Regions from separate parts of the Glaciecola petra genome, predicted to be linked through region 2. Evidence: predicted binding sites of a transcription regulator. Region 2 holds the regulator's gene; each other region holds the start of a gene.
What was found. Region 2 encodes ArgR, which controls arginine synthesis, uptake and breakdown. Its sites were predicted from a motif close to ANTGAATANNTATTCANT; they were not measured.
Positions count from the first base shown of each region.

Region 1: the regulator ArgR is predicted to act here: its motif matches at 6,079-6,096, upstream of RM552_RS11940 (aspartate aminotransferase family protein).
Region 3: the regulator ArgR is predicted to act here: its motif matches at 6,691-6,708, upstream of gltB (glutamate synthase large subunit).

Region 1 covers NZ_JAVRHX010000003.1:244,743-255,232, forward strand. The annotation lists gene RM552_RS11905 (putative bifunctional diguanylate cyclase/phosphodiesterase) at 1-713, shown strand, start outside; gene RM552_RS17765 (DUF2970 domain-containing protein) at 697-894, opposite strand; gene RM552_RS11910 (hypothetical protein) at 951-1,259, opposite strand; gene RM552_RS11915 (TorF family putative porin) at 1,386-2,024, opposite strand; gene rpe (ribulose-phosphate 3-epimerase) at 2,429-3,091, shown strand; gene trpS (tryptophan--tRNA ligase) at 3,103-4,116, shown strand; gene RM552_RS11930 (anthranilate synthase component II) at 4,129-4,710, shown strand; gene RM552_RS11935 (HDOD domain-containing protein) at 4,716-5,939, shown strand; gene RM552_RS11940 (aspartate aminotransferase family protein) at 6,319-7,539, shown strand; gene astA (arginine N-succinyltransferase) at 7,548-8,585, shown strand; gene astD (succinylglutamate-semialdehyde dehydrogenase) at 8,625-10,115, shown strand; gene parC (DNA topoisomerase IV subunit A) at 10,131-10,490, opposite strand, start outside.
Region 2 covers NZ_JAVRHX010000008.1:50,040-60,529, forward strand. The annotation lists gene RM552_RS17015 (TRAP transporter substrate-binding protein) at 1-81, opposite strand, end outside; gene RM552_RS17020 (TRAP transporter large permease) at 121-1,488, opposite strand; gene RM552_RS17025 (TRAP transporter small permease subunit) at 1,490-2,014, opposite strand; gene bamJ (BamJ family beta-barrel-assembly machinery protein) at 2,025-2,588, opposite strand; gene ppc (phosphoenolpyruvate carboxylase) at 2,881-5,499, shown strand; gene RM552_RS17040 (RNA methyltransferase) at 5,518-6,033, shown strand; gene mdh (malate dehydrogenase) at 6,162-7,100, opposite strand; gene argR (transcriptional regulator ArgR) at 7,279-7,743, shown strand; gene rsmI (16S rRNA (cytidine(1402)-2'-O)-methyltransferase) at 7,760-8,590, opposite strand; gene RM552_RS17060 (penicillin-binding protein activator) at 8,726-10,490, shown strand, end outside.
Region 3 covers NZ_JAVRHX010000004.1:279,863-290,352, forward strand. The annotation lists gene RM552_RS14160 (RNA polymerase factor sigma-54) at 1-429, shown strand, start outside; gene hpf (ribosome hibernation promoting factor) at 453-740, shown strand; gene ptsN (PTS IIA-like nitrogen regulatory protein PtsN) at 823-1,266, shown strand; gene rapZ (RNase adapter RapZ) at 1,275-2,213, shown strand; gene RM552_RS14180 (HPr family phosphocarrier protein) at 2,230-2,502, shown strand; gene mgtE (magnesium transporter) at 2,601-3,959, shown strand; gene arcB (aerobic respiration two-component sensor histidine kinase ArcB) at 3,956-6,319, opposite strand; gene gltB (glutamate synthase large subunit) at 6,905-10,490, shown strand, end outside.

The DNA of each region.
Region 1 (10,490 bases), on a different contig from region 2:
TAGAAGCATTATGCCGTTGGCAACACCCTGATTTAGGTTTTATTGAGCCACCAATATTCATAGACGTATTAGAAGAAAGTGAGAATATGAATATGCTGTTTGAATGGATAGTCAATAACGTTGTCAATGAAATTCATTATTTAGATTCAATCGAACGCAACGATATTATTATTTCAATTAACCTTAGCCCTTCTCAGTTAGTAAACGATCTAGCGCTTAGTGTTATCAACAATGTGCTAGAAGAGCATAATATTAGCCCTAAAAGAATCGAATTAGAAATTACTGAAACATCATTGATTACTAATTTCGAAACGGCAAAATTATGGATAGAAGATGCGACAAATGCGGGTTACAAGATTGCCATAGATGATTTTGGTGCTGGTTACTCCTCACTATCTTATTTAACTGCATTTTCATATAACACAGTAAAACTTGACCGTTCTTTGCTTTATAATATAGACAAGGATCCTAGGCAACAAAGGATCGTAGGTTCACTCACTCAAATGTTACATGGACTTTCAGTGTCAATTGTTGCAGAAGGTGCGGAAACTGAAGGACAATTTATGGCACTACAAAAACTAGGATGTGACTATGTTCAAGGTTTTTTAGTGTCGAAACCTATCCCACATGATCAACTGGTATATTTTTTAAATCGTTATTTGTCGGAGTCGGAGTCTGAACAAGTATCCCTCAACCCTAGTGTTGAGAGGTAATCCACGTAACCATCAAGCCAATTGTAAACAGCAACAAAATAAGCATGAGTATTCCTACTACAAGAAATGGCAAGAATGAGGGCATATTAGTATCTTTATTATATTGTTGTTTAGTTTGGATACCCATAAAACTAGCAAAGACACTTTTTACTATCCCAAACCAGTATTTCACAAATTCCATGATTATTTAGCTCCAGATAAGTTTTCAGCTCTTCATGGGATATCTACAAATAATAACTACTTTCTAGACAGTAACTCGAGTAAGTCTAAGTAGTGAAAGTCCGCGGCATCTGTTTGCTTAAATATCCATGTTAACCAACCTATTTGTTGATCATTTCTATTGCATAAGCCTATGGGTTTATCCAGTGTGGCTTGCGTTCCTTGATGATGAGAAGTATCAATGATGACTTTGTTTTGACGTTCATATGCATTTAAGCAAGGCGCTGAAGCTTCCGCAAAAACAGCACTTATAATGAACATCATTAACGTACTAACAAGCGCTGCGGTCGCAAACATTTTAGTTGGATTTTTCTGCGTTGATTTCATAAACATCCTCCTATCACCTTAGATAATACATCAATCCAGCAAAAAACGCCAAAAAGCATAAGCTGATTGGCGTTTTCAATTGCACGCTTTGCACGTATTTTGTGCAAAGCAGGAATCAGTCGATTACTATAGGTCGAATGAACGTCCTATTGTGAAATAAACAGATTCGTCATTGTCTAAGTCGTTACCACTAGAAATGACAGATATACCAAGGTCAAACCCTTCGTACTCGAAGCCGTATCCTAACTCAAGATATTCGCCTTCGAAATCATCACCGAATGTTCCAAAAGTTGCAGAAAAACCTTCGTGCTCAAAACTCAAACCCAAAAACGTGTAGTCTGCTTCAGTCGCTGCTTCATCACCAACAGCACCATCCCAGCTACCGAAAGTGTATTCAATGCTGAATTTACCGAACGCTGCACCTAGATTCAATTCATCATAACCCGAATCAAAATCACCTGTGTACAAATAAGTGGTTACACCAGCACTTAAACTAAGGCCACTGTCAAACTCTACACCATATCCACCGTACACATCTATTTCTAGACCGTCTTCTACGTCAGCACCCCAAACACCAGCATAAAAACCGCCGTTAGAATAATCAATGCCACCGTTAGCAGTTGCTGTGCCGTTTTGCACGATACCGCGGAAGTGATATTCACTCATTAAGCCAACGTTTGCCGAGACTTCTGCTTGCGCAGTAGACGCCATAATTGTTGATGCCAATAAGCCAGTCACGATGGCGGTTTTCTTTAAATGTTTCATGTGTTCTCCATACCTATTCAAATGTCATAAAAAAAAGCAATGTGTCGTTTTTTTGTTATTTTTATTGTTTTGACCAAGTCTGAAGCTAGGTCTACGAAGACTTATACAAATACAATGCCAAACTTTAAACAATAATAATATTGCAAACAAAATCAGGTGCTTACGGTTTTTGTATGATTCTTAACATAGCTTTAAAGGCGCTAAAATAGCACAGACGACAACAAACCACCAATATTTTGCACCTTTTTAAGTCACCCTCACCATTTTAATGCAGGGTAACTAATGCCGCTGAAAACACTTTTGTGTTACGGCTTACAAAAAAGCTTAGCCCTTTCTTAAAAAAGCTTTTCATATTCACTCATAAAATGCGTTAAACTTATACTTTGATTAAAAAGAGAATTCTTATGCATGCACCACTTATAGCGCCGTCTATTTTATCAGCAGACTTTGCGCGTTTAGGAGAAGAAGTCACGTCTGTTTTAGATGCGGGAGCAGATATTATCCATTTTGATGTAATGGATAACCATTATGTGCCCAATTTAACTTTTGGCCCAACAATATGCAAAGCTCTCCGTGACTATGGAATTACCGCCGATATCGATGTGCATCTTATGGTATCTCCCGTGGACAACATGATAGAAGCATTTGCAAAAGCGGGAGCTAATATGATTAGTTTTCATCCTGAAGCTTCGCAGCACGTTGACCGAAGTGTTGAATTGATCAAAAGCTTAGGTTGCAAGGCTGGGCTAGTATTGAATCCGGCGACCTCATTGAGTGTGCTCGATTATATTTTGGAAAAGTTGGATTACGTATTATTAATGTCTGTCAATCCGGGCTTTGGTGGTCAGCAATTTATTCCTCATACGGTAGAAAAAATCCAACATTTAAAAGCCATCATTGATGATCTTGATTTGAATACTCGCATTGAAGTAGACGGTGGCATAAATAAAAACACTATTAGCGCTGTTTTTGAAGCCGGTGCTGATATGTTTGTTGCCGGTAGTGCTATATTTAATGCGCCAAACTATAAACAAGCCATACAAGAATTAAAACAACAATTAAAATAGGAACTTACTGCGTGAACAATACTACCAAGCCTGTTGTATTAAGTGGTTGTCAACCTTCTGGGCAACTCACCCTCGGCAATTATTTAGGGGCGATTAAGCAGTGGGTGCAAATGCAACAAACACACGAATGTTTGTATATGATTGTCGATTTACATGCGATTACTGTGCGCCAAAATCCACAAGACTTGCATCAAGCTTGTTTGGATGGCTTAGCTTTATACCTTGCGTGTGGTGTTAACCCTGATGAAAGTGCTATTTTTATGCAATCACATGTACCCGAACATGCGCAACTTGGATGGGTTTTAAACTGTTACACTCAAATGGGTGAACTTAATCGAATGACTCAATTTAAAGATAAAGCACAAAAAAATCAAAGCAATGTCAACGTTGGTTTATATGCCTATCCAGTGTTACAGGCTGCTGATATTTTATTGTATCAAGCAAATGAAGTGCCCGTCGGTCAAGATCAAAAACAGCATTTAGAACTTACTCGAGATATCGCAACGCGGTTTAACAATATATATGGCGACGTATTTACATTGCCTGAGCCTTGCATTCCAAAAAATGGCGCTCGCGTCATGAGCCTCCAAGATCCTGATAAGAAAATGTCTAAATCAGATACCAACCCTAATAATGTGATTGGTTTATTAGAAGATACAAAAAAGCTAACCAAAAAAATTAAAAGAGCCGTGACAGACAGTGACGAAGAAGCAAACATCTTTTTTGATATTGAAAAGAAAGCCGGCGTATCTAATTTACTGTCCCTCTTAAGTGCAACTGGGGGTGAATCAATCGAAGCATTGGTACCACAATACGAAGATAAAATGTATGGGCATCTTAAAAAAGACGTCGCTGAAGCCGTTGTAGCGCTTATTAACCCTATTCAAGAGGAATACAGTCGTATTCGAAGCGATCAAGCATATCTTTCTGATGTTATGCACAAAGGTAGTGCTAAAGCTAGAGAAAAAGCGTCCGATACATTATCTAGGGTATACAAAGCCTTAGGTTTTATTACTAGCGTCTAATATGAGTATGATGTGATAGTCATTATCGACAATTACGATTCGTTTACTTATAACTTAGAGCGATATTTTGTTGAGTTAGGCCATCAAACTCGCGTCATTAAAAACGACGAGTTAAATATTGCACAACTTAGCAAAATAAAATGTTCTCACTTAGTAATTTCACCTGGGCCATGTACACCAAATGAATCGGGAATATGTATCGAAGCGATTAATACATTTGCGGGTTCTGTACCAATTTTAGGTGTATGTTTAGGGCATCAAGCTATTGCACAGGTTTTTGGCGGTAAAGTGGTTAGAGCACGACACGTAAGGCACGGTAAAACGTCAGTATTAAATGTCACCTCGAACACAAGTCAATTGTTTAAAGGTTGCCCAAGCACATTTATAGTGACGCGCTATCATTCTCTTATTGTAGACGATAGTGAACTCGACAAAGCGTTTTTGGTCACGGCAACTTGTAATACCGAAAACAATAGAGAAGTGATGGCTATTGAAAATCAACAATGCCGTATATATGGACTGCAATATCATCCCGAGTCATTGTTGACCGAACACGGGCATAAAGTGTTAAAGAATTTTTTGTTGCAAGGATAAATAGATTGAAGGTTCAAGAAGATCCACAAGTGTCTCAACTAACATCATTGTACAATGAACGGTTTGAGAAACTCTTATTATCGTTAGATGAGGCGATAATCGATGCTGGGCGCAAAACAGAACGTCAAAAAATAATTGAAGATTCGGAGCAATTTGAAGCGCGTCGCGAATTGCTTATGGTAGAAGAAATTGCTAATAAGAAAAGAGAGATACAAGCTTCAGCCAAGAATGCGTTTTTGTTACAAATTGAATCTAAATTTCATCAAGCCCTGCTTCCTGAACTCGAATTAGAGTTTCGTAATATCGACATCATCATGAATAAAATCCTTAAGTTTGATAGTAACTTAGGACGTCTACTCGATATTTTATATACTGATTCCTGTTCGATTAGTCGTATAGTCGCCTGTTTAGAAAACATCCCTTGGTTAAGTGAGTCGATCATGATGTTTGTTAAACAACCAAAATATCGTCGAGTAGATTCAGCAGGACGTCCCGTTATATTAAAAACCATAAGAGCCTCTTTAAGTTTTATCGGAATTGAAAGCCTGCGTATTTTAATACCTGTTTTAGTAGCAAAACATACTAATCCAGCGAAGTCTGAATTCACCCCGGACTTACCTAGAAACCTTTGGATGTACACCATCGGTTGCGGCAATATAGGTCAGGCATTAGCCGAGAAAAACGGTTTGCGGCCACATTTTGGCTATTGTATTGGCTTATTTTCGAATATTGGTCGCTCAATTATTGCCAATCTTTATTTACGTACTTTTGACCGCATGCTTACTCAACAAATTATCAAGGCACGAAAAAGCAATAATCCTAATCAGGCAAAAGCACTTTCCGCCCTCGAACCCTCACACAAATATTTAATTTCTTTGTGGAAAAAACATGCGAGTCGAATTACTGGTGACGTAATATCTGGTCTCAATTGCAAATGGTTGACCATTGCTGCTGGATTACAAGATTATAGTAAAATTCGCGAAATGACGATTGCCCATGTTGACAAAATCGATGTGCATCCTTTAACAAAGTTACTGTTTAATGCTCAAGGGTTTATGCAATATAAAATGCTAAGTAAAGACAAACTCATTGGCAAAGAAGAGTCAATGATTTTTTTACGTAACTTTGGCATTGGTTCAAACGACGTAGCGATTGTGTCCAAGGTCAATTTAACAGGCATAGAGCTAAATATTAGTGGAAAGTTACCGGATGATGTAAATTCATCTTAAATTACTTAACGTCGGTCACTAAATTCCCAATATATTTTAATGCATACTTATGCAGGCATATTGAACGATATAAAAATCATATCATCCTGAACTTACTTTTACCCTTACTATTTGGCGTTATATTGTGTTGTATTATGCCTAAAAATATTTATTCACTTTTTTCGTAATTACATCAATCCGCAGTAAAAACAAGGCTTGTAGCGCAATTATCTTGACGACTTATGTTTTTTTTTCTGGCATACTCAGTGGCAAATGTGTGGTTCAGAGCAACTTGGATACTGCATAAAAACATGACAAATCACCGCTTCAATGACAGTGGTTTTTATGAGTTTTTTTAAAGCTATATAATATATATAGCTCCCGATATACGAGGTTTAAGATGCAAGTCAATCGCGAAACGTTTAACGATGTAATGGTGCCAAATTATAATCCAGCAGCTATGGTTCCCGTAAGAGGACAAGGCTCACGCGTATGGGATCAAGAAAATGTTGAGTATATTGATTTTGCTGGTGGCATCGCAGTTAACGTGTTAGGGCATTGCCACCCAGCATTAACCAGCGCATTGCTGGAACAAGGAAATAAGCTTTGGCATCTTAGCAATGTATTCACCAACGAACCTGCTTTGCGTTTAGCGGCCAAACTTGTTGATGCAACTTTTGCAGACAAAGTATATTTTGCAAACTCGGGGGCAGAAGCCAACGAAGCCGCCCTTAAATTAGCACGAAGATTTATGCTCGACCATCATGATGAAGGCAAAGATGAAATTATTGCATTTAAACAAGGCTTTCACGGACGAACGTTTTTCACGGTAACAGTGGGCGGACAACCTGCCTATTCAGATGGGTTTGGACCCAAGCCAGGCGGCATAATACACGGTGAATACGGCAATTTAGCAATGCTCGAAGACATGATGTCGAACAAAACATGTGCCGTTATGATGGAGCCGATGCAAGGGGAAGGAGGCATTATTGTACCTGAACCTGAATTTGTAAAAGGCGTGCGCGCGCTCTGCGACAAACACAATGCTCTCCTGATTTTTGACGAAGTACAATCTGGCATGGGGCGCACGGGTAAATTATTCGAATACATGAATTTAGACGTTACACCCGACATTTTAACTAGCGCCAAATCTCTCGGCGGAGGTTTTCCAATTGGTGCAATGTTAACCACAGCCAAAATCGCAGAAAGTCTAAAACCGGGCACCCATGGCAGCACTTATGGCGGAAACCCTCTTGCATGCGCGGTAGCCGAAGCTGCTTTTGATGTCATCAATCAACAAGAAGTGCTAGATGGAGTATTGCTGAAAGAAGCGCTTTTTCGTGAACACCTTGCACGAATAAATAATAAATATGAGGTGTTTACCGAAATCAGAGGCAAAGGAATGTTATTAGGTTGTGCATTAAACGAAAAATATAAAGGTCGTGCTCGAGATTTTATGGTTGCTGCCAATAACGAAGGATTAATGTGTTTAGTTGCAGGTATGAATGTAGTGCGTTTTGCGCCTAGTTTGGTTATACCCGAAGAAGACATTATAGAGGGCCTAGCTAGATTCGAAAAAGGCATCGCGAAACTAGTTTCAACGCCTTCAGACTCGAAATAGCGCGCCTTATGCTAATTATTCGCCCTATTGAAACAAATGATTATCCAGCTTTGTATCAGATTGCCCAAGATTCGGGGATTGGGTTTACATCGCTTCCGGTAAACGAAGAATTATTGAAAAACAAAATTGCGGAGTCTATCAAAGCATTTAATTCTAATCCTCAACGTGCTGGTGAACAAAGTTATTTGTTGGTCATGGAAGACACCCAAACTGGCGAAGTAGTAGGCACATCAGGGATTGAAGCAACAGTAGGTTTGCAAGATGCTTTTTATCATTACCATGTGGGAAAAGTCGTTCATGCATCTCGCGAGTTAAATGTCCACAATACAGTAGACATTCTCACTTTTTGCAATGATTATTCTGGGGTTAGCGAAATCTGCACTCTGTTTCTGCAAGAAAAAGCGCGCAAGGGTTTAGCCGGCAGACTTCTGTCAAAATGTCGATTTTTATTCATGGCGCAGCATCAGCAACGTTTCGCTGACATAGTCATTGCTGAAATGCGCGGTGTATCAGATGAACGCGGAAAATCACCATTTTGGGAGTGGCTTGAAGACCATTTTTTCTCAGTTGATTTTCCAACAGCAGACTATTTGACTGGTATTGGCAACAAGGTTTTTATCGCTGAATTAATGCCCAAATACCCCATATATGTCAACTTACTCTCAAAAGCAGCCCAGAATTGTATTGGCCAGGTTCATGACAAAACATTACCTGCTTTGCGCATGTTAGAAAAAGAAGGATTTAAGTGTCGAGGTTATGTTGACATTTTCGACGCAGGACCGACTGTAGAAGCCGATGTTAGTAACATTGCAACAGTGCGGCAAAGTCATGAGGCAAGCGTGGAAATCAGTACAAATACTGAGTTAGACGATTGTGATGAGCATTTTATTATCAATTCGGAAGTGGCATCTTTCAGAGCTTGTATTGGGCGAATAAAAATCCTTGATAATAACAAGGTTGCCATTTCTGAGAAACTAGCAAAAGCATTGCTGGTAAAAGAAGGTGCGACCATCAGATACGCTCACAATAGCCTTCAACACTATTAATTCGGCAAATAAACAAATCAAAATACGGGAGTCATCCATATGTTGCAAACTCAGCTAACTGACAACACTCATTTTATCAATGGGCAATGGGTATCGGGCAATGGTGAATTGATGGTATCTGTCGATCCCGCAAAAAATGTGCAAGTATGGCAAGGTAATTGTGCAAGTTCAGGGCAAGTTGAACAAGCAATACTATCAGCAAGAGGAGCTTTTCTTTCTTGGTCTATGCTCTCTTTTGAAGAAAGGCTTAATATTATAAAACGCTTTGCGGAACTTCTGGGTGAGAATAAATCTGAATTTGCCGCTATTATTGCTCAAGAAACAGGTAAGCCAACTTGGGAAACTGCAACTGAAGTTGGCGCAATGATTGGTAAAATTACTATTTCTGAACGTGCTTACTTGGAACGAACCGGCACGGTAGAAAACCCAATGCCAGCTGGCAAGGCAATGCTTCGTCATCGGCCGCATGGCGTTGTTGCAGTCTTTGGTCCTTATAACTTTCCTGGGCATTTGCCCAACGGTCATATTGTACCAGCTCTTTTGGCTGGCAATACTGTGGTTTTTAAACCCAGTGATTTGACGCCGCTAGTGGCTCAGTATACGGTTCAGTTGTGGCAAAAGGCAGGCTTACCCGAAGGTGTTCTAAATTTAGTCCAAGGTCAAGTAGAAACTGGAAAAGCTCTGGCTACCCACGATCAAATTGATGGTCTGTTTTTTACCGGTAGCTCAACAACAGGTAAGCTTCTGCACGAACAGTTTGCTGGGCAACCAGGTAAAATATTAGCACTCGAAATGGGCGGCAATAACTCATTGATTGTGACAAAAGTCGAAGATACCTTGGCTACTGTTCACGACATAATACAATCTGCCTTCATTACTTCAGGGCAACGCTGTACGTGTGCAAGAAAATTATTTGTTCCTGTCGGCGACGAAGGTGACAAAATCATCGATAAACTTGTTCACGCCACAAAGCTGTTAAAGCCCGATGTTTATGACGCTGAACAGCAACCATTTATGGGTGCCATGATATCGTCTAGAGCTGCAAGCATGATGATGACAGCACAAGACCAATTACAGTCATTAGGTGGCACAAGTTTAGTCACCATGGAGCACTTAGATGCTAAAACTGGCTTAATCACCCCGGGGATTATAGATGTAACCGACATTGTAGATTCACTTCCCGATGAAGAGCATTTTGGACCACTTTTAAAGGTGATAAGGTACACGCATATAGACCGCGCGATTGAATTAGCAAACGCCACGCGCTTTGGGCTTTCAGCTGGATTATTAGCCGACGATAAAGCCGATTATGACTACTTTTTACCCCGCATCAGAGCTGGGATTGTGAATTGGAATCGGCCCATTACAGGAGCCAGCAGTGCAGCCCCGTTTGGTGGCATAGGTGACAGTGGAAATCACCGAGCAAGCGCTTATTATGCCGCTGACTACTGTGCATACCCTGTGGCTTCCGTAGAGCTTGATAAAGTCACTTTGCCTGGAAGTTTAAGCCCAGGCTTATTGTTAGAATAAATAAACACTAAAGCCTTAACTAAGGTCTGGTTTTTCAGTATCTTCGTTCTTTTTGGCTTGCGGTAAAATAATTTCGATATCATCAACGCGCTGCAAGCCTCGAGGTAATTTGTTTCCTCGCCTGCCGCGTTCACCTTGATAATGACTTAAATCATTGGCTGTTAATGTCATACCGCGTTTGCCTGAAATTACTTTAACACTAGCGCCGTCGGGCACTACTGCCAATTGAGTCAAATACTCTTCTCTAATTTTGGCTTTAGCTGACGGGATGTTCATTAATTTATTACCTTTACCCTTGCCTAACACAGGTAAATCCTTCAATGGGAAAAGCAACATGCGGCCTTGATTGGAGATACTCAAACACCAATCGGTGTC
Region 2 (10,490 bases):
TTCATCAGAAGTCCCCCCGCTACATGCTAATAGACTCAAAGATAAAAGTGCGACCGTTGCTATTTTTTTGATCGTTAACATCATATGATTCCTTGCGTAAAAATAATATAAATAGACATTTTAAGGATAAACTATATCAACTAACCAAGTGACCGTTTCTGGGTAAATTGACATTATCACTAATAATAATATCTGTATCCCAATAAAGGGAATAACACCTTTGTATATTTGTTCTGTTTTTACCGATTTCGGTGCCACTCCTCGTAAATAAAACAAGGCAAAGCCAAATGGAGGTGTCAAGAATGAGGTTTGTAAGTTAACCGCAATCATAATACCTAACCACACGGGATCAACTCCCATAATAATAAGAATTGGCGCGACAATAGGAACTACAACAAAAGTTATTTCAATAAAATCGAGTATAAAACCGAGCAAAAATATTAGTAACATCACCACTAACATAGCGGTAACTACGCCGCCTGGCAGGTTGGTAAATATCTCCTTTAACAAGGTTTCGCCGCCAAACCCTCTAAATACTAACGAAAATATAGACGCGCCAATTAGTATTAAAAATACCATAGACGTAACTTTTGTGGTTTCTTGAACAATATAAGCAGTATTTTTTTTGTTGATCTGTTTTTTTAAAGCGGCAAGTAATAGCGCGCCTAATGCACCTACTCCGGCTGCTTCAGTCGGTGTCGCGAAACCTAAAAGTATGGAGCCGAGTACTGCAAATATTAGTAAAAGAGGTGGCAGTAAAGCAATTAGTAAACGAAATAAATCAGCATGTTCATTTTCCTGCCCTTTGGTCGGTACTTGGGACGGCGAAAATCGACTCACAAAGAACAAATAAACTAAATACATGAGTACTAATATCAGTCCAGGTATTAGTGCCCCAACAAATAAGTCACCCACTGAAATACTGTCGGGAGAGAAATTGCCTAAATCTAGCTGCGCTTTTTGATAAGCACTAGAAAGCACATCGCCTAATAATACAAGGGCAATAGAAGGCGGGATAATTTGGCCAAGGGTTCCTGTAGCGCATATTGTGCCTGTGGCAAGCTGTGGCGAATATCCACGATTGAGCATAGTAGGTAACGACAAAAGACCCATAGTAACAACAGTCGCGCCAACGATTCCGGTGCTCGCCGCCAACAGCATCCCGACCAGCACAACTGAGACCCCTAAGCCCGTTTTAAAACGCCCCATTAGCGCTGACATTGTAACAAGCAGGTCTTCTGCTATTTTTGACTTTTCTAGTACAACACCCATCAAAACAAACAATGGAACTGCAATTAACGTAGTATTATTTACAATCCCAAAAAGACGGCTCGGCGCACTTAACAAATCGCTCGCATCAAAGGCTCCAAATAAAATGCCTATTCCAGCAAACAACAACGACACACCCGCCATTGTTAGTGCAACCGGATAGCCTAATAGCAGGACAGCACACACCACAACAAACAACAATATCGATAAATACTCCATATTATTGTTTACCTGTTTGTTGCATGTTATTTCTCATTAGGGTCAAAGTATGTTTTATGATTTCAGAAATAGCCTGCAATAACATGCTAATTGAAAATACTAACAAAAATGATTTCAACACATAAGTAAAAGGCAAGCCACCGGCTTCTCGAGACCCCTCAAAAACTGACCATGATTCGGCGACATAATGCCAGCAAATTAGGCTTATGTAGGCACTCACTGGCAACATAAAAAGAATGCATCCGGCTAAATTTAAACAAGTTTGTTTAGTTGCCGACATTTTCCGATAAAAAACATCGACCCGCACATGACCATCTTGTTGATAAGTAAAAGCGCTTCCAAGCAAAAAAACAGCAGCGTGCAAGTAAGTGACAGATTCTTGCATAGCAATCCAGCCTACATTGAATCCATAGCGCAACACGACAATGGCAAAGGTGATAATGGCCATTAGAATGGTCGCATAGGCAATAAACTTGCCCATGCTAGCATTGAATTTATCTATGATTTGGCTGGCTTGACTTAACACCAACGGGTCTCTAACCCAATATATCTAATAATTCGACATCAAACACTAGTGTGTTATATGGCCCAATTGCGCCACCAGCACCGCGTTCACCGTAAGCTAAATCATGTGGAATGACTAAACGCAATTTGTCGCCTACAGACATAAGCTGCAAAGCTTCTGTCCAGCCTTTTATCACGCCATTTACTGGAAACTCTGCTGGTTCACCGCGATCATAACTGCTATCAAACACAGTGCCGTCTATTAAAGTACCATGGTAATGCACACGCACAGTCGCTTCTGCGCTTGGAGTAGCGCCATCGCCTTTATTCACAACTTCGTACTGTAAACCCGACTCAGTGACGGTTACGCTTTCTTTTTTAGCATTCTCTGAAAGGAAAGCTTCTCCAGCTTCAATAACACCTGCAGATTGTTCTTGCTTGGCCGCTTCCATTCTGCTTTGAATTTCCATAAATGCAGCTCGTAAGTCATCATTACTTACACTTGGGGCCTCACCTTCAAATCCGTGTTTAACGCCTTCCATCACTATGCTAACATCCAAGCCTTCGAATGGATTAGACGCTAACTGTTGCCCCATTTGGTGGCCAATGCCATAACTAGCGCGTTCTTCTGTAGTTGTGTAAGTTTTAGACACATTTTCTCCGTTTGATTTTCAATAGTAAAAACATGATCATAACACAGTAAATACTGTTTCTTCACGTAGTTTACTTAAGTTATAATCAGAAATGGTAGCTTATAGAATTAAAGTGTTAGACATAAGACACAACGCCTTATATCTTGTCAGTAAAAATAACCTTTGGTCTTATATCACAGTCCTTAAACACCCTTTGGTTTTGGCCTTCAACTCTACAAAAAAGCGAACTTTTATCATGAACAAAGCATTGGTCGAGCAATTAAAAGAAAACGTTAAATATTTTGGCGCGACGCTTGGTGAAACCATCAAAGACGAGCTGGGCAATGATTGGTTAGAAAAAATAGAACAAATTAGACACGACGGGCGACATTCTTCAAAAGGCGAGAGTGAAAGTACAGAGCGATTATCAGCTAGCTTAGCGGAGCTAGACAACAAGTCACTATTAACTATTGCAAGAGCATTTGCACAGTTTTTAAATCTTGCCAACATCGCTGAACAAGAATTTAATATTGCACTTAATCAAAATGCCACGCTAGATAACCAATTGAACAATCTGCACCTAGATATAGATGCAGTTAAAGACAAAAGCGCCGTGTTAGAAGCCATAGATAAGTTACACATTGACTTAGTTTTAACCGCTCACCCAACTGAAGTCACCAGAAGAACCAACATTCACAAACACCGAGAATTAGCGAATCAATTACAAAAACTGAATGGCAAAGGCCTAAGTGATGTTGAGTCACGTGCCGCAAAACAACGCATTGCGGACTTAATAAGCCAAGCGTGGCATACAGAAGAAATAAGATCTGTGCGTCCGACACCTGTTGATGAAGCTCGCTGGGGATTTTCGGTGATTGAAAATTCCTTATGGGAAGCTGTGCCTGATTTCCTCAGAGATCTTGAAGATTACTTACAACACAACTATTCAAAAGACTTGCCTCACGATGCAAAACCAGTACAAATAAGTTCTTGGATGGGCGGAGACCGCGATGGAAACCCATTTGTTACTGCTAAAGTAACACAAGAGGTTTTGTTACGCGCAAGACGCAGAGCAGCCAAACTATTTTTAGAAGATTTGAATAAACTCTACATTGAGTTGTCAATGAACGACTGCAACGATTACCTAAGAGAACTTGTTGGTGATGCGCGTGAACCATACCGCGCCATACTGAGGCCGCTTATCCAAAAATTGGAACTGACCTTTGAAGGGCGAAGTGATGAATCTGAATGGATCCAATGCAATAGCGAACTTCAACAACCCCTGCTCGATTGCTACCGGTCTTTGGTCGATTGTGGTATGAAAGTCATCTCAAATGGTGCGCTACTCGATACTATTCGACGCTCGCATTGTTTTGGCATCAATTTATTGAAGTTGGATGTCAGACAAGACTCCCAGCGCCACACCGATGTGTTAAGTGAGTTGACACAATATCTCGATATGGGTGATTACGCGCAATGGAGTGAAGAAAAAAAGCAAAGGTTTTTGTTAGAGGAATTGCAATCCAAACGCCCTCTTATTCCTACACATTGGACACCTTCAGATGAGGTACAAGAAGTACTAGATACCTGCAATGTTATTGCGAATAATAGCCAAGCTGGTTTTGGTATTTATATAATATCAATGGCAAGTGAAGCATCTGACGTATTAGCCGTGCAACTATTATTACAAGAAGCCGGTGTTGATTGGCCTATGCCGGTTGCACCGCTTTTTGAAACCTTGGACGATTTAAACAATTCACCCGAGGTAATGGACAAGCTGCTCAATATTGATTGGTACCTCAATTACATACAGGGCCAACAATACGTGATGATTGGCTATTCAGATTCAGCCAAAGATGCTGGCTCTATTGCTGCTGGTTGGGCACAATACCAAGCTCAAGAAGCACTTGTTGCAATAACCGATAAAAAATCCTTAAAACTAACACTTTTCCACGGCCGAGGCGGCACTATTGGACGGGGTGGTTTACCTGCTAAAGCTGCCATACATTCGCAACCGCCTGGCTCACTTGATGGTGGTTTTAGGGTCACTGAACAAGGCGAAACCATACGCTATAAATTTGGTATGCCTCAGTTAGCCAAAAGAAGCCTGTCGTTATATACCACGGCTGTGTTAGAAGCGATGCTTTTACCACCACCTGAACCCAAACCACAATGGCGCGAAATAATTGGTGAAATGGCCAATAAAGGCCGTGATAACTACCGTCATACTGTGCGCAAAGACCCTGATTTTGTGCCTTATTTTAGAGTCGCTACGCCTGAACAAGAATTAGGTAAATTGCCTCTAGGTAGTCGTCCCGCAAAAAGAAACCCAAAAGGTGGCATTGAAAGCCTGCGGGCCATACCGTGGATATTTGCTTGGGCACAAACACGCCTAGTACTGCCATCATGGTTGGGAGTTATGCGTGCTATCGACGAGGTTAATTCAGCAGAAAACCAACAAACTGTGCAACAAATGATTGAACAATGGCCATTTTTTGCTTCTCGCTTATCTATGTTAGACATGGTTTTCCAAAAGGCTGACCCTAAAGTGAGTGAGGCATACGATAAGCGCTTGGTGCCAGATTCTTTGGCTCACTTTGGTGAAGCCTTACGCAATGAACTTAGCGCTTCAATGCAAAGCTTGTTGCAAATAACTGGGCATGAACACATGATGGAAGATGATCCAAACGCCAGAAACTCAATGCAAATTAGAGCAGGTTACTTGCAGCCATTACATTATTTGCAAATAGAACTCCTAGATCGCATCAGAAAAGCTGAAGCGTCTTCCTATAAAGACGATGATAAAGCGGTGCTAGAAAGAGCCATGATGGTAGCAATAACCGGTATTGCCATAGGTATGCGCAATACCGGTTAATAGCCTTATAGGAAGCAAATGATGTCAGCAGACCGAGCCGTAACTGCACCTAAGATAGGACTTATCAATCCCAAATCTGCCAGTAACGTCGCGGTCATTCTGCGTGCTGCAGCATGTTTTGGACTTGATGAAATAGTGTATACCGGTAAACGTTACGAGTATGCAAAAGGCTTCCAAGAAGATACTAAAAAACTTCGAAATTCAATTCCACTATCAGCCGTTGATGATATTTTTAGTAATATCCCGAAAGATTTTGTCAGCGTCGCTGTTGAACTAACAGAAGGCGCTTGCCCTTTGCCTGAGTTTGCGCATCCAGAAAAAGCATTTTACATTTTAGGACCAGAGGATGGGTCTATTCCTATGGCATGCATAAAAAAATGTGAGCATGTTGTGTATATTCCAACTCAAAGCAGTATGAACCTAGCCGTCACTGCTAATGTTGTTTTGTACGATCGTTTAGCAAAATCTAACTATGAAAAAGGCAATGATTTAATAAAAGCCAGCAGAGATAGAAATAACAACACATCGATTTGACACATTCGAGTGCAAAATAGTCAATGGCTTCTGGTAAAAATTAGGCCAAGCAATAGGTAAAAATTTGCAAAAAAAAAAACACCCCTTGAGGGGTGTTTTTTTAAACGTAACAGTAAAACTGAAAGGGGCTACTTATTGACAAACTCAACACCAAGCTGAATATCACCGCGTAAACCATCTAACATTTCGTTTTTGGCATTTTCTTCAAATGCACTTAATTCACCATAAGTGAGTATTTCTTCAACGCCATTTTTGCCTAAACGCACTGGATGAGCAAAAAACGCTGCGTCTTCAGAACCATCAACTTGCACATAAGTATATTCGACCACTTCTTCACCCGATAAGGCTTTCACGAGAGACAAACAGAAACGCGCTGCTGCTTGTCCCATGCTAAGTGTTGCAGAGCCTCCACCAGCCTTCGCTTCAACGACTTCAGTACCTGCATTTTGAATGCGCTTGGTAAGGCTCGCAATTTCATCATCAGAAAAACTTACACCTTCAACCTGTGATAACAGTGGTAAAATTGTGGTACCCGAGTGGCCACCAATAACTGGCACATGCACATCTGCCGTGCTTTTACCTTTTAACTCAGCCACAAAAGTCTCTGAGCGAATGACATCAAGAGTAGTCACGCCAAATAATTTGTTTTTGTTATACACACCTTTAGCTTTTAGCGCTTCGGCAGCTATCGCAACAGTTGTGTTAACCGGGTTAGTAATCACACCTATACAAGCTTCTGGGCAATTATCAGCACACGCATCGATCAAATTTTTAACGATACCTGCATTAATGTTAAATAAATCCGAACGATCCATACCTGGTTTTCTTGGCACACCAGCAGGAATCAAAACTACGTCACAACCAGTAAGTGCTGCGGCCAAGTCATCTTTACCAAAACCCGCAACTTTCACATCAGTTGGAATATGACTTAAATCTACTGCAACTCCAGGCACTACTGGTGCTACGTCGTACAAAGATAACTCAGAACCTGCTGGCAATTGCGTTTTTAGCAATAGCGACAAAGCTTGGCCAATTCCACCTGCGGCGCCTAATACGGCTACTTTCATAGGGTTTTCTCCTGAAACAGATTGATAAATGAGCGCGAAGATTAGCGGATTTATGCGAAAATCTCAATCATCCTGTAGTCTGATAACAAAAATTTAAGGATAAAAATTGTCTTTCTAGCGCGCTTGTACCAGAATATAAACTGGCAAGGAATTGAATAATAAATAAATTATTAAAATAATGACGACAAACAAACAAGATAAATTAATAAAAGCCTTCCGAGAAATTCTGAATACTGAGAGTTATGGTTCGCAGGGAGAAATCGTAAGTGCATTGAAAAGCCTAGGATTTGACAATATTAGTCAATCCAAAGTATCAAGAATGCTCAGCAAATTTGGCGCAGTTCGCACTAGGGATGCGCGCGGCGACATGGTATATTGTTTGCCTCCAGAGCTTGGAATGCCCACCGCAAAAAGCCCGGTTAAACAATTAGTACTCGATATTGTACACAACAAAGTTATGGTGATTATTCGAACCAGTCCTGGTGCGGCTCAATTGATTGCCAGACTGCTCGACTCATTAAGTCACACAGATGGTGTGTTGGGCACAATAGCGGGTGATGATACGATATTTATTGCACCAGCCGACATCACTAAAATCGATGACTTACGACAGCGCGTACAAGACTTATTCGATAGTGTGTGAAAAAGCAATTTGCGGGTTATTTTAAGCTTACACCATACTCGTACAATTGCTTTTTATTAATACTATAGTGCTCACTTACTACTGCGGCAGCCCGCTTGGGTGGCATGTCGACTAATAGTTGTTTAAGTAAGTCTTTAGCAGCAATAGGAATATCATCGTTATGTTTTTTAGGGCAATAAATCATTAAAACAAATTCACCTTTCTGATGACTTAAGTCAGCCTCAAGCCAATCGAGAATATCGCTTGCTTGTCCAGAAATAAAGGTTTCAAATCGTTTGCTCAACTCTTTCGCTAGTACCATTTTATGATTATTAGGCAGTTGCTCTATGCACATTTCTACGGTGCTTTTGACTCTACGTGGTGATTCATAAAATATGCAAGTCATTGCTAAACTTATACACTCTTGCAAAGCCTCAAGCTTAGCCTTTTGCTTGACAGGTAAAAAACCCTGAAATGTGAATTTATCAGTTGGTAGACCTGAGGCTGACAGTGCTGTAACTAGGGCGCAGGGCCCAGGTAAGGCAATAACATTTAGCCCTTTCTGCCGACAAGTATTGACTAAAGTATAGCCGGGATCACTAATGAGAGGCGTGCCAGCATCTGATATTAATGCAATAGAAAGGCCTTGCTTTAGTTTTTCAACCAGTGTTTGCGTGCGCTGAGCCTCATTGTGCTCATGTAAACTTATGGTGGATGTCTTTATCGAATAATGTTGAAGCAGTAAACTAGAATGACGAGTGTCTTCTGCCGCAATTAAGTCCACATGCGTCAGTATATCAATGGCTCTTGCACTGATATCTGCTAAATTTCCAATAGGTGTGGGAACTATGTATAAAATACCACTCACTAAACTTTGTCTTTTTTATAATACTTGTGTGTAGTTTACACAAACTAAAGACCAGTTTGCAGGAAATACGCTAGATATTTTAATAAAGGTAAGTAGACTAGAGCTTCTGGATTATTTCAATTGGAGAGTGCAGATTTGATCAATCGACAAGAACATACAACAACGCACTTAGTAGCGAGAGTGCTACCATCAAATATGCCTTGTATCAAATTTGCTTTATTAGCCTTTGTTGGTAGCTTTTTATTTGCCTGCGCAACACCTCAATCGCCCATCATTCAGACTGAAAAACCCTCAATAGAAAAACCTACGATAATTATCGAAGCTGTTGATACCTTGTCAGATAGACTTCTTAACATCGAACAAGATTTCGTCAATTCAGATGATGTTTACGCGCGCAATACAGAATTACTTTCTTTAGCAGAGGAATTGCGTAGCACTGAAAACTGCATAGCGGCCAATATTATTGCCGCTAATATTGAAGCAAGCTTGGTAGATCCCTTAAATATTGTTACAACACAAGTTATAAAAACGGAATGCGTATTAGTGGCAATGGAAAAACCTGAATCGCTAGGCACCCTGAACGATTTGCAATTAGCAGAAGTGGCGAATTGGCTAGAAAACGCGGTTATTGCCAAAGAACAAGTTGGCAATATGACAAGCGATAGTCTTAATACACGTTTAGTGCTAGCACAAGCTAAAGTGCATGGCCTGAGAGGTGAGTACGAGCAAGCCCTTGAGACAATACTAAACTTATCTGCTAACAATACCGTTATGCAAAGCCCTGAAACGATCGCACTTTTATGGAATTGGTATTCACTTTCTTCCAGTCAAATTCAACAAAAATTGTCTGCAAATTATGACGTATTAAATGGTTTTTTAGATTTAATTCAATTAAGCCAAGACCCAAGTTTGGACGACACGCTTAGACAGAACAATATTCGAGCATGGCTACAAACACAAAGTACCCTTCCGATTGCCACGTATACTCCAAAACAAATAACTCAATATCTAGAAGTACAAAGCGGTCTAAAGCAAAAAATCGCCATATTACTGCCTTTATCAGGCCGACTGTCTGGACAAGGAAACGCAATATTACAAGGCGTTGTCACTGCCTATTTAGAAAAAAATAAATTATTAAACGTAGCAAATCATACTGAAATTGAAATTGTCGATACAGGCTCTGATCCCCTTATAGATGAAGCGATTAATGCACAGAGCCTCGCTAAATTTGATACTATTATAGGCCCCTTATTACAGTCACACATTAGGCAAGTTAGACAATTTGAACTTATCGATAAAAAACAAATATTCCTCAATCAGAGCGATCAAAACGAGACCAATAATCCACTTGTTGCATATTTCGCCCTTTCTCCTGAACAAGAAGCTCAGCAGTTATCTCAATTAATGCGTGACCGCAATATCCAAAATCCGATTATCGTTAGTGATCAATCGAGCATGGCAAATAGAATGTCAGAAGCGTTTATTACTTCGTGGCAACAAAACCAAAAACCCGGTGCACAAAATGTACAACAAATTAGCTACACCGATAACAAAAATATGCGAATTGGCATCACCGCTGCGCTCGACGTTCTGCAAAGCCAAAGACGTATCGAGCAAATAAATAACCTTTCGGAAGATCCAGTTTTTAGTGTTACGCGGAATCGCCGAGATGTGGATGCATTTGTTGTTTTTGCGCGACCTGACGAAGTAGAGCTTATCAATCCAATCATAGAATCTAGCATTAGTTTATTTAGTGATGAGAAAGTATTGGTATTTGCGACTTCGTACAGTTATGACCATAAGCAAAGCAAAAACAGTCAACGTGACCTCAGGAATTTAGTTTTTATTGATATGCCGTGGGTACTTCCGGATGGCCGCGAGACTACTCTTTCCAAGCAAA
Region 3 (10,490 bases), on a different contig from region 2:
CGTAACGAAACATTACTCAAAGTGTCGCATTGTATTGTCGCAAAGCAACGAGAATTTTTTGAGCAAGGTCCAGAAAAAATGCAGCCCATGGTACTCAATGATGTTGCTGAAATGGTAGATATGCACGAGTCGACCATTTCTCGAGTCACCACACAAAAATATATGCATACCCCTAGGGGAATATTTGAGCTGAAATACTTTTTCTCTTCTCATGTGTCAACAGACTCAGGTGAAAACTGTTCGTCTACTGCTATTAGAGCCTTTATTAAGAAAATGGTCGCTGACGAACCATCCCATAAACCATTAAGTGACAGCAAAATTGCACAAATGCTCGCTGAGCAAGGCATAAACGTTGCTAGGCGAACAATTGCAAAATATCGGGAGTCTTTAAACATTCCCCCTTCCAATCAGCGAAAAAGTCTCGTGTAAACGAGCAAAAGAGGATTATTTATATGCAAATTAACCTGACAGGTCATCATGTAGAAATCACCGATTCATTACGCAACTATGTTGATACAAAGTTTGAAAAATTAGAGAGGCACTTTGATCATATCAACAACGTACATGTAATTTTAAACATCGAGAAATTGAGTCAAAAAGCTGAAGCTACAATGCATTTAAACGGTGGTGAAGTTTTCGCCAACAATGAACATACCGATATGTATGCAGCCATTGACGGCTTGATAGACAAGCTAGACCGACAGGTTATTAAGCATAAAGAAAAGTTAAAACGACATTAACTAGAGCGACTCAAATGCCAGCTCTATACTTTTAAGCTCCTTTAAGAATAAACGATATACTAACCATCGTTAAGAAATATCAATGATAATAAACGACATCATTTCACTCGACCGGACTCAATGTTCGGTTGAGTGCAACAGTAAGAAACGCATCTTTGAAATCATTTCTCAAATTGCTGTGAAACAATCTCCTGAATTAGACCAACTTGAAGTGTTAAGTAGCTTAATTAGCCGCGAAAAAATGGGCAGTACTGGCATAGGCAATGGCATCGCGTTACCGCATGGCAGGATAAAAGGCCTGGCCAATATGATAGCTGTAATTGTGACAAGCAATCACCCAATTGAATTTGATGCCATAGATGGTCATCCAGTCGATATCTTCTTTGCTATCTTGGTACCAGACGAGCAAACAGACCAACATTTACAAGCGCTTTCAGGTATCGCGCGCAAATTAAGTAATAAAGATATTGTAAAAGCCATCCGAAAAGCAGAAACTAAAAACCAAATAGTGGCAGCTTTGGCATAATAAACATCATGAAACTGTTAATAATAAGTGGGCGTTCAGGTTCTGGAAAGTCAATCGCTTTAAGAGCTTTAGAAGACTTGAGCTATTATTGTGTTGATAATATTCCGGTTTCACTCTTGCCCACGCTAACACATACAGTAGTTGAACAGCACGAGCTTGTTGCGGTTAGTATTGATGTTAGAAACATGCCCGAAACAGAAAATGAAATTAGTGAGTTACTCGAATATCTCCCTGAATTTTGGGATATCACTATTATATTTTTAGACGCCAGCGATGACGTACTGATTAAGCGTTATAGTGAAACTCGGCGACTACACCCTCTTTTTAAACAAAGTAACTCCTTGATTGATGCTATTAGCGCCGAGCAAGAAATTCTGGTTCCTGTAGCTGAGAAAGCCGACCTTCATATCAATACTGATCAATTATCAGTCCACGATTTAGCCGAACTAGTTAGAGAACGTGTTTTGGGTAAAAAAAGCTCTGATTTGGTCATTGTATTCGAATCATTTGGATTTAAATATGGCCTGCCAAAAGACAGTGACTATGTATTTGATGTCCGCTTTTTGCCCAATCCACATTGGGAACCTGACTTACGCCCTTTAACCGGCTTAGATGGACCCGTCGAGCTATTTTTATCTGGGCAACCCCTGGTAATGAAGCTCATTTGGCAAGTACAAAGCTTTGTCACAACTTGGCTACCACATTTGGAGCGCAATAACAGAAGCTATGTCACTATTGCTATTGGATGTACGGGTGGGCAACATAGGTCAGTTTATGTGGCACAGGCCCTCTATGAAGCTTTTAAAAATAGTCATGGTGATGCACAAGTTAAGCACAGAGAATTAAAACGAATTACACCCAAAATAGAAAACACGCCTAGTACTCAAAATCTGCTTAATGACGATACCACTGTAAGCAATTTTAAACCTATCAATAATAACGACTAAAAATGTGACAAAAAGCGTGAAGATTACTAAAACCTTAACCATTCTCAATAAGCTTGGTTTGCATGCGAGAGCAGCCACTAAACTCGTGGAACTTGCTTCAAAGTATCAAAGTGACATTATTATTTCGCAAGATGACCAAGCAGCACCGGCAAATAGTGTGATTGCTTTATTGATGCTGGGCAGTGGAAAAGGTAAACAAGTAACGGTTGAATGCAGTGGGGTGGATGCTGAAAACGCAATGTCTGAAATCGAAAATCTAATCGCCAATAAATTCGACGAAGGTGAATAAGCCACTGAATTAACAAGAATTCACTGAATTATTGACGACTTAGTGTTATACTATTTAGCCAAATTTCCATGTTTATGGTTACTGTTGGGTTTAATCCAATGTCAGAAATTATCGACAATTCAGATACACAAACACGCTTGTTATCTATCAACAGGTATCTAAACGCTGGTGCATTCGTGCGAGTGCGCAAGCTCCTGCACGATATTCCTGCTGGCGATGTTGCATTGTTGCTTGAATCTTCAGTCACTAAAACACGTGATGATTTATGGCAAATGCTAGATGCAGATTTTCATTCTGATGTGCTAGAAGAGCTCAGTGAAGACGTAAGAAACGGCATTATTGGCAAAATGATGCCTTCAAGTGTGGTCGATGCCCTTGAAGACATGGATACTGATGACTTAGCAGAGACTCTCAGTACCCTACCCGAAGATGTACTCAACAGTATTCTTAAGTCTATGGACACTCAAGACCGTTTGCGTGCTGAAAAAGCCTTGTCGTACGGCGAAGAAACTGCTGGTTTCATTATGAATACCGACACGATTACTCTTAGGCACGAGGTGTCGGTTGATGTTGTCATTCGATATCTTCGTTTAAAGTCGGAGTTACCGGAAAACACCGATACCTTATATGTAGTCAATCGCCAAGACTTATTAATCGGAACCGTTTCTTTAGCTCGACTACTCACCTCAAGCCCCGATGTGAGTGTTGAAGAAATTATGGATGATGAACCTATTTCTATAAAAGTAGACATGCAAGAAAGCGAAGTTGCTAGCATGTTTGAACGCTACGATTGGTTATCAGCACCAGTTGTAAACAATGAGGGTATTTTGCAAGGCCGAATCACCATAGATGATGTTGTAGACATCATCCGCGAAGACGCAGAACACTCAATGATGAGCATGGCTGGTTTAGATGACGAAGAAGATACGTTTGCGCCAGTAGGTCAATCGACTAAACGCCGTTCTGTTTGGTTAGGGGTAAATTTGATAACCGCCCTTTTGGCTGCCGCGGTAAGTGATATGTTTGAGGCAACGCTAAGTCAATTAGCTGTTTTAGCAATACTCAATACAATCGTGCCTAGTATGGGTGGCGTCGCCGGCAACCAAACCTTAACACTAGTCATAAGAGGCATGGCTTTGGGTCACGTTTCCACTACAAACTCTATTTGGTTAGTAAGAAAAGAGTTAGCCATCGGCTTTTTTAATGGACTCATTTGGGCAGCACTTATAGCTTCTGTTATTGCTATTTGGAAACAGGATTATATGCTGGGAGCGGTCATTGCATTTGCCATGATGATGAATATGATTGCAGCGGGGTTAGCAGGAGCAACTCTGCCAATTATTATGAAAAGAATGAAGATAGATCCTGCGCTAGCGGGTAGCGTTATCCTAACCACTATTACCGATGTCGTCGGTATTTTTGCCTTTTTAGGCACCGCCACCCTATTTCTAATTTAATCTTCAATTTTATTCTGATTAATCCACTCGTGTAAGGCAAGTACGTCTTGATCTATTGCTTGGTTAAGTTGTTCAACCCACTCATGCACATTTTCCCACCACGCGGGGTGATCACCTTGTTGAATAGAATTCGCCGTCGACTGCACTCGCGATAAGCCAACCGACCCTGCAGCTCCTTTAATTTTGTGTGCCTGAGAACATACTTCATCTTTGTCGTCGGCGGCTAAAGCGACATTTAATAGTTCCATATATTCGGGTATTTTTTGTTCAAAGACCTGTAGGCTAGCCGCAATCATACCTTCACCAATAGTTTCAACAAGCATGGTCAATAGGTCAGCATCCAAAACATCTTTTTCCACTTTACCAATTACTACAGGGCTCATCGCTTGTGGCTCATTTTCAATGCTTTCATCAACCAAAATATCATTGGCGAACAGTTCGTTAAATACGCGTATCATGCGGCTTTTCTTAACAGGCTTTGCAATAACATCGTCCATTCCATTGCGAATATATTCGTCATGCTTTTTAATCACATTAGCGGTTAGTGCAACAATGGGGGTACTTAATACTAAGTCAGCTTCTAATAGGGTTTTTGCCACATCAAATCCCGACATGTCGGGTAATTGAATATCGAGTAGTATTAAGTCGTAAGTGGTTTCTTTTACCATATCTATGGCTTCTTGACCGGTCATTGCTACCGATACATGCTGACCTAATTTTTCAAGTAAGGCTTTTGCTACCATTACATTCAATTCAATATCTTCTACTAATAATACATTAAGGCCGGTTACTCTTAACTCTTCCACATCGGGACTTTTGTTAGTCACAGTAACGGGAAGCTTAATCTCAAAACAAGTGCCTTCATTCAAAACACTGTTTACGTTGATTTCACCGCCCATCTTATCCACCATTTGCTTACAAATCGCTAAGCCAATACCTGTGCCGGTTGCGGCCTGAAAATCTTCTCTTTGTACTTGATAATACATAGCAAAAATCTTGTCTAATTGAGCACTTTCAATGCCTATTCCAGTGTCTTGGATGGTAAATGTAATTTCGGCTTGGCTTTCACTATGAATAACAGAACTCATTGTCAACGACACAGAACCTTTAGGTGTAAATTTTACTGCGTTAAACAACATATTCCATAGGACTTGTCGCAAACGAGTGCCGTCAGCCTCAAAAGTTACCGGTACCGGTTCGATCACTTTGTAATTAAATGTTAAACCTTTATCAGACGCTAGTAGCTTAATAATGCTCGATATTTCATTGATAAAACTCATCGTGGTAACAGTTTTTATTTGAATTTCTACTTTTTCACGATCAAGTTTATCCAAATCAATGATATCGTTAAAAATATTACCTAAGGTAATGGCACTTGCATATATGGTGCTGATCCATTCATGTTGTTCTTTATTTAGGTTCGTATCACGGAGCATTCGCGACAACCCTACTATGCCGTTTAGAGGAGTTCGTAATTCGTGAGATATCGTAGCAATAAATTTAGTCTTGTCTTTACTCGCTTGTTCAACTGCAAGCTGTGACTGTTTACGTTCGGTCATATCTCGACCAAACGCCAATAACCCCAGACGATGTCCGTCTTTATCGAAAAATGGCACTTTTCGCATCTCAAAATAGCGTCTTCTACCATCAGCAAATTTCAACCATAACTCTTCTGTAATAGGCGCATTTGTTTCCAATACTTCATGATCAGAGGCTGCTACCTGACTGGCCAGATCCTCTTCATATACTTCGTGAGGCGTTAGGCCTAGCAGTTCTTCTTCAGATCGCCCAACAAGATCTTCTGCCACTGTGTTGCAACCTGCAAACCGCCCTTCTTCGTTGCGGTAATAAATCAAATCGGGAGACGCATCGATGATAGACCTTGTCAGAGTTGACAAACGTCTAGCTTGTATTTCTTGTTCAGATTTTTCTTTGATTTCTTGTTCTAACTTGGCAAACATTGACTCCCGTTCGAGTTGGGCATTTTTGCGTTGCTCAATTTCGTAATTTAATTGCCGAATATTATTTTGTAGCTCGCGGTTAAGAATAACATCGTGACGCCGGAGTCTTTCGAGTTGCTCAACAGCTTCACCTAAATTAGTGCGCGAATGCTCTAATTGCTTAATTAATTCACTAAAGAAATAAAGGACCCAAGGAGCCGTTATTAACACTAGTACAATCGAACTGATAAAGTCTTCCGATTCAAATTCACGTCCTAACGCAATGCGCACACCAAAAGAGCCTGCAGTTGTAACAAATAAAGTAAACAATACAAAAAGAACACTAACTTTAATTGGACCAATTTTATCCACAAATTTTGCAAATTTTATGGCCCAAGATTCAGGTGGTGTTTTTATCAAAGTATGCTCCCGTTAAAACATTGGATAAATAACTGACGTATGATGGTTTTGTAAGAACAGCGCATGCTATCAGGATTTTAGCTTCCTCAAAAGAGACTTATTCTTTGAAGGACACTTTTAAATCAAAAAAATGCTTATTTATGCCAATACATTGCATCAAATTTGCAATATTGGTTGCGAAAACAACTAAATTTTACAGATGCTTAACGCTCGGCTAAAAAATTACTCTGAATAACAGTGTAAACGCGAAAAAAATAAATTATTAATAAACAATAAGTTATATGCCATTGATTTAATGAATGGCAATATTCGCCAAACTGATAATTGATTTCTGACCCATAAATATGTACCTTCAGTACCCCGCTTAGTGAAATGAATAAACATTCGATATGTAAAAAGGCATTAGACCGAGTATCGACAGTCAGCTAACGACATAATAATAATAAAATGAGGGGCTAACCATTAAACAGTGTTTTTACTTATTAGCCACCAAATACATTAACGCATATTTTGCACAACAATGCCTAAGGTTATCTGGGCGATAAATACCTGCGTGACGGCAACTACGTAGAGAAGGAGTAATGCATGGGTCTTTACCATTCATCTGATTCAAAAGACAATTGTGGCTTTGGCCTAATAGCGCACACCGAGGGGCAATCCAGCCATCAGTTGGTCAGCACTGCCATTGAAGGCCTTGATAGAATGCAGCACCGAGGCGGTGTCGCTTCCGATGGCAAAACCGGTGATGGTTGCGGTCTGTTATTACAAAAACCCGACGACTTCTTTAAAAAAGTAGCGAACGAAAATGGTTGGAGTTTAAGCACCAACTATGCTGTTGGTATGGTGTTTTTATCGCAAGATCCGATTAAAGCTCAACAATCACGTGAAGCACTCGCACAATCATTAGAACAAGAGATGCTATCAGTTTTGGGTTGGCGCGTTGTGCCGGTAGACCACAGTGTTTTGGGCGACCTTGCTAAAACAGGCGTGCCACAAATAGAACAAGTGTTTGTTAATTGCCCAAGTGGTTGGTCTGCACCTGACTTAGAACGCCGATTGTATATGGCGAGGCGTCGAGTTGAAAAAGAATTAGAAGCTGACGAAGACTTTTATGTTGCTTGTTTATCTAACTTTGTGACGATATATAAAGGGCTAGTTATGCCACGTGATTTGCCTAAATTCTATTTGGATTTAGCAAACCCAGACTTAACTTCGTCTATTTGTGTTTTTCACCAACGTTTTTCTACCAATACTCTGCCTAAATGGCCACTGGCACAACCTTTTAGATTTTTAGCCCATAATGGTGAAATAAATACAATCAAAGGAAATAGAGAATGGGCAATAGCACGTACAAGTAAATTTGCCACCCCTCTTATACCCGACCTTAAACAAGCCGCACCTTATGTCAATCTGCAAGGGTCTGATTCTAGTTCCTTGGATAATATGTTAGAACTGTTCTTAGCCGGTGGTATGGATATTTACAGAGCTATGCGTTTGCTAGTGCCGCCCGCTTATCAAAATAATGACACCATGGACCCAGAGTTACGCGCATTTTACGAGTTTAACTCGATGCATATGGAACCTTGGGATGGCCCTGCTGGCATTGTGATGACAAACGGCCGCCATGTGGCGTGTAACTTGGATCGTAATGGTTTGCGTCCAGCTCGTTACGTAATGACTAAAAATGGCTTTATTACACTCGCGTCTGAAATTGGTATTTGGGATTATGCAGACGAAGATGTGCTGGAGAAAGGACGAGTTGGGCCGGGCGAAATGCTTGCGGTCGACACTCACACTGGAAAAATATGGCGCTCTACAGAAATAGATGATGAACTGAAATGCCGTCACCCTTACTCTAAATGGCTAGAGGAGCATATCGAAAGGCTGAAGCCGATTGAAGAATGTGACGCTGTTGAAATTGGTGTACGCGTATTTGATGACAAAAAGATGGATACTTATCATAAGCTCTTTAACTATAGCTATGAAGAAATGCAGCAGGTCATCAAAGTCTTGGCTAAAGATGGTCAAGAGGCAGTCGGCTCCATGGGTGATGATACGCCAATGGCAGTTATGTCATCTAAAGTACGAACTATGTATGACTATTTTAGACAACAATTTGCACAAGTGACTAACCCTCCTATAGATTCACTGCGTGAAAATCATGTGATGTCATTGGCTACTTGTATTGGACGGGAACAAAATGTCTTTAACGAAACAAGTGGTTATGCACATAGGGTGTTATTCGAATCGCCTGTATTGATGTATACCGATTTAAAACAGTTGTGCGAATTTAATAATGAACACTATCACAACGAAAAAATCGAACTGAATTTTGCTGCCAGCGAAGGCTTACAACATGCTTTGAACCGCGTTTGTGACGAGTGTGTTGACGCTGTCAAAAACCGCAACGCTGCTTTTTTGATTTTATCAGATCGCGATATCCAAAAAGGTAAATTACCTATTCCAGCCGCTATGGCAGTGGGTGCAGTGCAAAAGCGCCTTGTAGAGCAACAATTACGTTGTGATGCCAATATTGTTGTCGAAACGGCATCTGCGCGTGATCCTCATCATTTTGCGGTCCTCATTGGATTAGGCGCTACTGCAATTTATCCATTTTTAGCCTACGAAACAGTAGAGCAAATGGTCGATAAAGACGACCTCGACATTTCTCCTTTGGATGCCATCAAAAATTACCGCAAAGGCATTAATAAAGGCTTATTTAAAATAATGTCGAAAATGGGCATAAGCACTATCGCCAGTTACCGAAGCTCAAAACTCTTTGAGGCTGTTGGTATTAACCAAGAAGTCATGGATACCTGCTTCTCTGGAGTACATAGCCGCATACAAGGAGCAAGTTTTGTAGATTTTGAACAAGACTTAATTAATGCAGACAGAATAGCTTGGTTAGCTCGCAAACCGATTAGTCATGGTGGCTTATTGAAATATGTACATGGTGGCGAATACCATGCATATAACCCTGATGTGGTTAGTTCGCTGCAAAAAGCGGTAGTAAGTGGAGAATATACTGACTACAAAGTTTTTTCTAATTTGGTCAACAATCGTAATCCAAGTCACTTACGCGATCTGATGACAATCAAAACAGGCCAGGCAATAGACATAGATTTAGTAGAATCTGCCGAACAATTATTCCCTCGTTTTGATACAGCGGCAATGTCTATTGGCGCACTTAGTCCTGAAGCACATGAAGCACTCGCAATTGCGATGAACCGTCTGGGCGGACAATCAAATTCTGGCGAAGGTGGTGAAGATCCTGCTCGATTTAACACTGAGAAAAACTCCAAAATCAAGCAAGTTGCGTCAGGAAGATTCGGAGTAACACCTCATTATTTGGTAAATGCTAGTGTCATCCAAATTAAGGTTGCCCAGGGTGCAAAACCAGGCGAAGGTGGACAATTGCCCGGTGATAAAGTAAACAAATACATCGCTCAACTGCGCTTTTCAGTACCTGGCGTAACATTAATATCACCGCCGCCGCACCATGATATCTATTCAATCGAAGATTTAGCACAATTAATTTTTGATTTAAAACAAGTCAACCCTTCAGCTTTGATATCAGTAAAACTAGTATCGGAGCCTGGAGTAGGCACAATTGCCACTGGTGTTGCTAAAGCTTATGCCGACCTTATTACAATTTCAGGTTATGACGGCGGCACAGGTGCAAGCCCATTAACCTCAGTTAAATATGCAGGGAGTCCATTTGAATTGGGTTTAGCTGAAACACAACAAGCCCTAGTTGAAAATGGCCTTCGCCACAAAGTGCGAGTGCAAACGGATGGCGGCTTAAAAACAGGGCTTGATGTTGTTAAAGCGGCAATGTTAGGCGCTGAAAGTTTTGGGTTTGGAACAGGACCCATGGTTGCATTGGGCTGTAAATATTTACGTATTTGTCACTTGAATAACTGTGCGACAGGCGTAGCAACCCAAGACAATAAATTGCGTGAAAACTATTTTATAGGCTTGCCCGAGATGGTCATGAACTACTTTAAGTTTGTCGCCCAAGAAGTACGAGAAATTATGGCAAGTATTGGTGTTTCCCAATTCAAAGACTTGGTCGGTAGAACCGAATTACTTGAATTATTAGATGGACAAACAGCAAAGCAAAATAAATTGGATTTATCGCCTTTACTGGAGAAACCAGCAGCAGGGACTC